DNA from 2 places in the Bradyrhizobium sp. CCBAU 11357 genome. Region 1 is predicted to be linked to the other one. Evidence: predicted binding sites of a transcription regulator. Region 1 holds the regulator's gene; the other holds the start of a gene.
What was found. The regulator LexA, encoded in region 1, represses DNA repair genes until DNA is damaged. The targets are predictions, from matches to a motif close to TGTTCNNNNTGTGTTCNG.

Region 1 (3,576 bases):
GGCGCGGCGCACGCAGCCGCCGGAGGCGATGTCGGCGATGGACGGCTATGCCGTGCGCGCATCCGACGCGGCCATCGAGTCCAGGCTGACCGTCGTCGGTGCGGTCGCGGCGGGTCGGCCGTTCGCGGGAAGGATCGGCCCCGGCGAAGCCGTGCGGATCTTCACCGGCGGCGTCGTTCCCGACGGCGCCGATGCGGTCGTGATCCAGGAGGACACAATTGCCGACGGCAAGCATGTCACGATCAAGGAAGCCGCAATTTGTGGCCGGCACATCCGCCCTGCGGGGGTGGACTTCCGCGAAGGCGACGTGCTGCTGCGCAAGGGAATCCGTCTCACCGAGCGCGATCTCGCCCTCGCCGCCGGAATGAATCATCCTCATCTCGCCGTTATCCGCCGCCCGAGGGTCGCGATTCTCGCCACCGGCGACGAGCTGGTGATGCCCGGCACCGCGCCTGGTCCCGGTCAGATCGTCTATTCCAATGGCTATGCCCTGCACGCCCTTGCCCGCAGCGAGGGCGCCGAGACCATCGACCTCGGAATTGCCGCCGATACGCTGGAATCCACGTCCGCCGGCATCCGCCGCGCACGCGAGAGCGGCGCCGACATCCTGGTCACGACCGGCGGTGCGTCGGTCGGCGACCACGATCTGGTCCAGCAGGCGCTCAAGGGCGAAGGCATCGCGATGGCGTTCTGGAAGATCGCGATCCGGCCCGGCAAGCCGATGATGCATGGTCGGATAGGCGCGATGCGCGTGATCGGCCTGCCCGGCAATCCCGTGTCGTCATACGTATGCGCCTTCCTGTTCATGGTGCCCTTGATTCGCGCCCTGTCGGGCCGTTCAGTGATTCATCATCAGCGCGAGCGCGCCGTGCTGGGCCGCGACCTCGGCGCCAACGATCAGCGCGAGGATTATCTGCGTGCGCGGCTGGAGGTGCGCGACGACGGCACGCGCGTCGCCCTTCCCGTCAGCCATCAGGACTCCTCCCTGCTTGCGAATCTCGCTGCGGCACAGGTACTTCTCGTGCGCGCACCGTTCGCGCCGAAGGCCGAGTCCGGCACGCCTTGCGAGGTGCTGCGGCTGCCCGTCTGAGCTGCCCGGCCACACGCATCCGCGAGTTTGGCTGCGTTCACCATAAATTAAGCAGTTGCGGAACACATATCGAACATATAGTGTCCGTTCATGATTTGTTTCGAGGATGTAGCGGCTTATTGCCGACTTCATCGTCTCGGAATCGAACGACATCAACCGGGGGACTTTGGTCGAGATGTTGACGCGCAAACAATACGAGCTTCTGCGGTTCATCAGCGAACGTCTGAAGGAAAGCGGCGTGCCGCCGTCCTTCGACGAGATGAAGGATGCGCTCGACCTGCGCTCGAAGTCAGGCATTCATCGCCTGATCACTGCGCTCGAGGAGCGCGGCTTCATTCGCCGCCTGCCCAACCGCGCCCGCGCCATCGAGGTGATCAAGCTGCCCGAGCTCCAGGCCGCCGCCGGCAATCGCCGCGGCTTCACCCCGAGCGTCATCGAGGGCAATCTCGGCAAGGTGCGCGCGAGCTCCAGCACGCCCGCGGATGAGGGCGAGCGCCCCGTCGCGGTACCCGTGATGGGCCGCATCGCGGCCGGCACGCCGATCGAGGCGCTGCAGACCCGCAGCCACACCATCAGCGTACCGCCGGACATGCTCGGCTCGGGCGAGCACTACGCGCTCGAGGTGCGCGGCGATTCGATGGTCGAGGCCGGCATCCTCGACGGCGACATGGCGCTGATCCAGCGCAACGAGACCGCCAATACCGGCGACATCGTGGTGGCGCTGATCGACGACGAGGAGGCCACGCTCAAGCGCTTCCGCCGCCGCGGCGCCTCGATCGCGCTCGAGCCCGCCAATGCCGCCTACGAGGTCCGCATTCTTCCGCCGAACCGCGTGAAGATCCAGGGCAAGCTGATCGGGCTTTACCGGAAGTACTGATACCGGAAGTAAGCGCTACGCGCGCTTCGTTCGTCGATCCAAGATTGGAGCGGATACTTGTCCGCTCCGGCCGGATGGTCTCTCTGGTTCTGCGCTGACTGTTCGGCGCCTCTTCCCGCGCGACACTCGCCCATGCGGACACGCGGCCATTTCGCTCCGCCGGTAGAGTTGTGCCGACAGCGCCGATAGTGCGGGCCAAATGCAAGGACGCGAGGTTTGTTCCTATCGAATCCGGGAAAGATAATGTGATCGCGTGCTGCGGATGCGAGCCGCAGATTTGCCCATAACCGAGCAGAGCGTTGGAGGCTTCCACTCTGATAGAGGCCTGCGCCTCGAAAGAGACGCGGGTCGCTATCCCAGTATGAGGAGCACCCGATGTGTGACTATAGCCTGCATGCCGTCGCGACGCGCCCCGCCGAAGTTGGCGAGACGATCGTCACGACAACCTTCCGCGGCACCTCGACGCGCGGCTTCGCCTCCGAAGCCGATCTCTCCGTCGCGGTCTGTCTGCTGCCGGGAACGGAGCTCGCTTTCGCCGATAACGTCCGCTATGACAACCGCTGGATCTGGACGCGCACCGTCAACTCCCGCGTCGGCAAGTTCGGCAAGATCGACCCGCACATTCCCGATCGCCATCATGACGCGATCGAATTTCCGGACGGCAAGTACGTGCTGGTGACGCAGCTCGTCGAAGGCCAGCGCGCGACCGTGCTGCAATTGCCGGTGACGCAGCAAGCCATCGAGCGCGAGCACAAGCCGCAGATCGTCGCCGACACGCGGCCCACGATCACGCGCCTGCCGATCGGCTGACGCCGTCGGCCCCGACCGAAAAGTCGAGGGCCAAATTCAAATGCCATCGCCGGCCGCGGCCGGCGAGATGGTATGGTTTGCGTCCTGCGGGATCCCGTCGGACCGATTTTCCCCGCATCGATCTTCAATCGTCGGCCTGCAAGTCGGCCTCCGATGGCGTTGCGTCCCGGTTGCGAGGCAGGGCCGTCTTCGGCACGAGGCTGCCGTCGAAATCCCCCTCGCCGGCGCCGGCCGGCAGCCAAGGACGGCTTGCCCCTCTCGCCCTCACCGCCTGCACCGAAAAACCCTCTCCGCTTCGCGTCAGAGCCAGCGCGCCCTGACTGGCAAGACGCGCCCGATCGACGACCATCGCCGCGCAATCGGGCGGCGCGGGCCGCGCCGTCACCACCAGCGCGGCGCGGCTGCAATCATCGGCCAGCGCGTCGATGCGCGTCGCCAACGCGATCAGCCGTCCGTCCGCGAGCGGCGCCACGCAACCGGACTCGTCACACGACACGCCGCTCACCAACGAGGCGTTGCCGGCATCACGCGGATCGGCATCGGCGGCCAGCCACTCCTTCAGCAGGAAGCTGTCCTTGCTGGCGCGGATCACTTGCAAGCCTCCATCCCCGCCCCGGACCGCGACGCTCGCGCCATCCCCGGCAATCAGGACATCAGGCTGGCGCACCGACAGCCCCCAGAGGATCGCCGCCAGCAGCACCAGGGCGCCGGACCAGCGCAAGGGCGTGCGCAACAGGCCCATCACGATGAGCCCGAGGCTTGCGGCGATCAGCGGCGCGATCCCGAACGCCGGAATGCG
Region 2 (3,576 bases), on a different contig from region 1:
CTATTTCGACATCGTCATGGTGGGCATCGTGACCTCGCTCCTGGCGCTGACGGCCGTGATTGCCCTCGGCAGTGCGCTGGGGTCGTTCTGACGGAAAGCCGGCGTCAGCGATTGACGGACGGGCGAAGGTTGCACGCGTTCCCTGTCGTCCGCGCGCTGCCACTGTGCCGCTGGCCGGCCTGGCCGCACGACAAGTCGGGACCGGTGACGGAGGCGTCGAGCTATTTCTGCGCGCAGTGACCCTTCACCTCTCCCCGCGAAGACGCGGAGAGGGAGACATGCTCCGATCATCCCGCCGCCATCGCCTGCGCGCCGCCGAGCAGTCGCGCATTGAGCCGGCCGCCGGAGAACAGCATGTCATCGAGGGCTTCGTCGATATCGGCGGAAATGACGGAATTTCCGCCATCGCGCGCGAGGCTCGCTTGTGCCAGGCGCCGCATCAATTCCTTGATGAATGCGCAACTCGTGCCTTCGCTGCGCCTGGCGGCTTCGGTGACGACGGCGTCGTCGAGTGGCAGTCCCTTGCCGTAGAGCCGGACCAGTTTGTTGCGGCCGGTCTCGTCGGGAAGCGGCACTTCGATGGCCTGATCTATGCGACCGGGGCGGCCCGCTAGGGCGCCTTCGAGTTGCTGAGGCCGATTTGTTGTCAGCACGAACAGGATGTCAGCGTCCTGCTTCAAGCCATCCATCTCGTTAAGTAATCGGTTGAGCAGCGGTTCTTCGCAGCCGCTCATGTTCTCGCGCTGCCGCGCGATGAGATCGACGTCTTCGATCACAACCATGGCCGGTTGCAGGAGGCGAGCGAGATTCATATAGGCGCCGAGCAGGCCGATTTGCTCCGCAGTGATGATCAGCGTGGTATGACCGGGCAGATGGGCCGCGAGATAGCGGATGGTGTGAGTCTTGCCCGTGCCGGGTGGGCCGTAGAGTAAGATACCCTTCCGGGTCGACTGTCCGAGGCGGCGCAGCACGTCCCGCGTGCCCACGAAGTTCAGGACGTTACGATCAAGTAGCCGTAACGTCTGTCCAGGCAGGATCACCTCGTCACGACTGACGGAAGGAAGCCGGTGCACTGTGATCCCGCGCGAGCGCCCACGGTAGTCGGAATCGGCATCGAGAGAGAGAATCTTGCCGCGGTAGGTGCGCGCGGCCTGAACGGCGTCCTCCAGCGCGCTGAAGCACTGCTGGACAAGCGCTGAGCCTGCGGCCCCGGCCGGCGCCATGATTTCGATCCGCACGCCGATCTCGCGGCCGTATTCACGATGAATGGCCAGAAGCACCGCGTAGCGGAGACCAGCGGTTGCGCAAAGCCAAAGACCATTGTCGAGGCACTTGGCTGGTGTCGGTTCGCCGATATCGACGTCGTTGTACTGAAGCGGTGCGATCGTCGCCGCGAAACCGTCGTTCTGCATCAATCTCGACATGGATAGCGTCTCGTAGCGGCGGTCCTCGGCGATACCGAATAGCCGGACCGGAGACGCAAATAATCGGTCGATTGCGGCCTGGACGTCTGCCCGCATGTGGCCAGGAAATTGGCGTACCGTGGTCACCAGCTGACTCCGCGGCACATCGGCGAAGTGCCAATTCAAGACACCGAACGTGTAATTGAACTCCTCCGAGGGGAGGTCCTGCGATGCGCTTGCTGCTGCGAGTACGCAATCGGCGCACAGCCACACTGTGCGGTCCACCAATTGTGCTTCCGACTGCGCGATCGGTCGGCCGCAAAGCTCGCAGCAGGGCTTCGACGTTTCGCTTGTGATCAGGAGTGGGTGGCCGGCGGCAGCGACACGACGCCTTGCAGATTCCAGCAGGGCGCCTGCGACCGGTGGTGGGTAGGGACCGCAGGCTGCCGCGCCATGCCTCTCCATGTCGGCAATCACGGAGGCGGCTTCGCTTTCCGACTTGCCGAAGACGCGACGCAACAGGTCAACGATGAATTCACGCGGAGTATCTTCGTCAGCATGCAGCACGAGCTGAGCCGGCACGGCCTCGACCTGAGTATCGCTCATGAAGTGTCCCCTTGAGCAACCTATAATTGATATGAACAAATAGGGAACACAAAAGGACGCGGCCGTCAAGCGTGACGGCCGCGTCGATTTGGTCGTACGTTTTCGAGCTCTAATGCGCGCCACCCCCGCCGGCCGCCTTCACGCGCCGCGTCAGCAGCACCGCGATCGCGGCGAGGACCAGCACCACGCCGATCACGGCAAAGGTGTCGGAATAGCCCATCACCAGCGCCTGGCGCTTCACGGTCTTGCCGAGCGCGATGATGGCCTGCTCGCGTGCGGCGTTGGGGTCGGGGACGCCGTGGGCCATGAAATAGTCCGTCATCTGCGCGATGCGGGCGCGGACCTCCTCGCGGCCGAGCGTGACCGAATGGCCGATGATGTTGGAGTGGAACTGCTCGCGCTTGGTGACGATGGTGGCGAGCACCGCGGTGCCGATGGCGCCGCCGAGGTTGCGCATCATGTTGGAGATGCCGGAGGCCGCCGCCGCATCCTGCGGCGCGACGCTGCCGAGGCTGAGTGCCGAGAGCGGCGCGAGCGTCAGCGCCTGGCCGACCGCACGCACGATGTTGGGCATCAGGAACTGATCGCCAGAATAATCGAGCGACATCTGGATGTTCATGAAGGAGCTCGCGGCGAACAGCAGCAGGCCCACGGTCGCGACATAGCGGCCGTCGAAACGCTGCATCAGCTTCGGCACCAGCGGAATCAGCAGAAGCTGCGGCAGCCCGGTCCAGGCCAGCACGTTGCCGATCTGCTCGGCATTGTAGCCCTGCACTTGGCCGAGATAGGCGGGCAGGAGATAGACCGAGCCGAACAGCGCGAAGCCGAGGAACACCGCCGCGATGGTGCCGATGCCGAAATTCCACTGCGTCAACAGGCGCAGGCGCAGCAGCGGCTTCTCCACCATCAGCTCGTTGACGATGAATAGCGACAGGCTGATCGCGGCGATGACCGCGAGCCGCACGATGAAAGGCGACCCGAACCAGTCGTCCTTGTTGCCTTCTTCGAGCACGGCTTGCAGCGAAGCGAGGCCGATCGCCATGGTCGCAATGCCGAACCAGTCGCCCTCGCGCAGCAAAGCGAGGTTCGGAGGTTGGCGCTCCAGCGTGAAGAACAGCGTGGTGACCATCACCGCCGTGGGCAGCACGTTGACGAAGAAAATGGTCTGCCAGCCGTAATTCTCGGTGAGATAGCCGCCGATGGTCGGCCCGATCGCCGGTGCGAAGGTCACGGCGAGCGAGAACATGGCAAGGCCGATCGGCTGCTGGCCCTTCGGCAGCCTGGTGAAGACCAGCGTGAACGCCATCGGGATCAGCACGCCGCCGAAGAATCCTTGGAGGCCGCGCATCGCGATCATCGACGGCAAATCGTGGGTAAAGGCGCAGGCGACCGAGAAGGCCGCGAACAGGCTCGCGAAACTCAGGATGATGTTGCGGAACGAGAACACCCGCGACAGATAGTCGGTCAACGGAATGACGATGATCTCGCCGATCAGGTACGACGTCGAGATCCAGGATCCGTTGTCGGCGCCGGTGCCGATGCCGCCCTCGATGTTGAGCAGCGAGGC

Region 2: XI05_RS32110 (ATP-dependent Clp protease adaptor ClpS) is a predicted target of LexA. The motif match lies at 2,041-2,058, and genes of this name have one in related genera.

Annotation. Positions count from the first base shown of each region.
Region 1 covers NZ_LBJW01000106.1:36,953-40,528, reverse strand. The annotation lists gene XI05_RS24290 (molybdopterin molybdotransferase MoeA) at 1-1,090, shown strand, start outside; gene lexA (transcriptional repressor LexA) at 1,266-1,967, shown strand; gene XI05_RS24280 (hypothetical protein) at 2,343-2,777, shown strand; gene XI05_RS24275 (ComEC/Rec2 family competence protein) at 2,902-3,576, opposite strand, start outside.
Region 2 covers NZ_LBJW01000111.1:15,425-19,000, forward strand. The annotation lists gene XI05_RS32105 (GntP family permease) at 1-91, shown strand, start outside; gene XI05_RS32110 (ATP-dependent Clp protease adaptor ClpS) at 288-2,009, opposite strand; gene XI05_RS32115 (DHA2 family efflux MFS transporter permease subunit) at 2,119-3,576, opposite strand, start outside.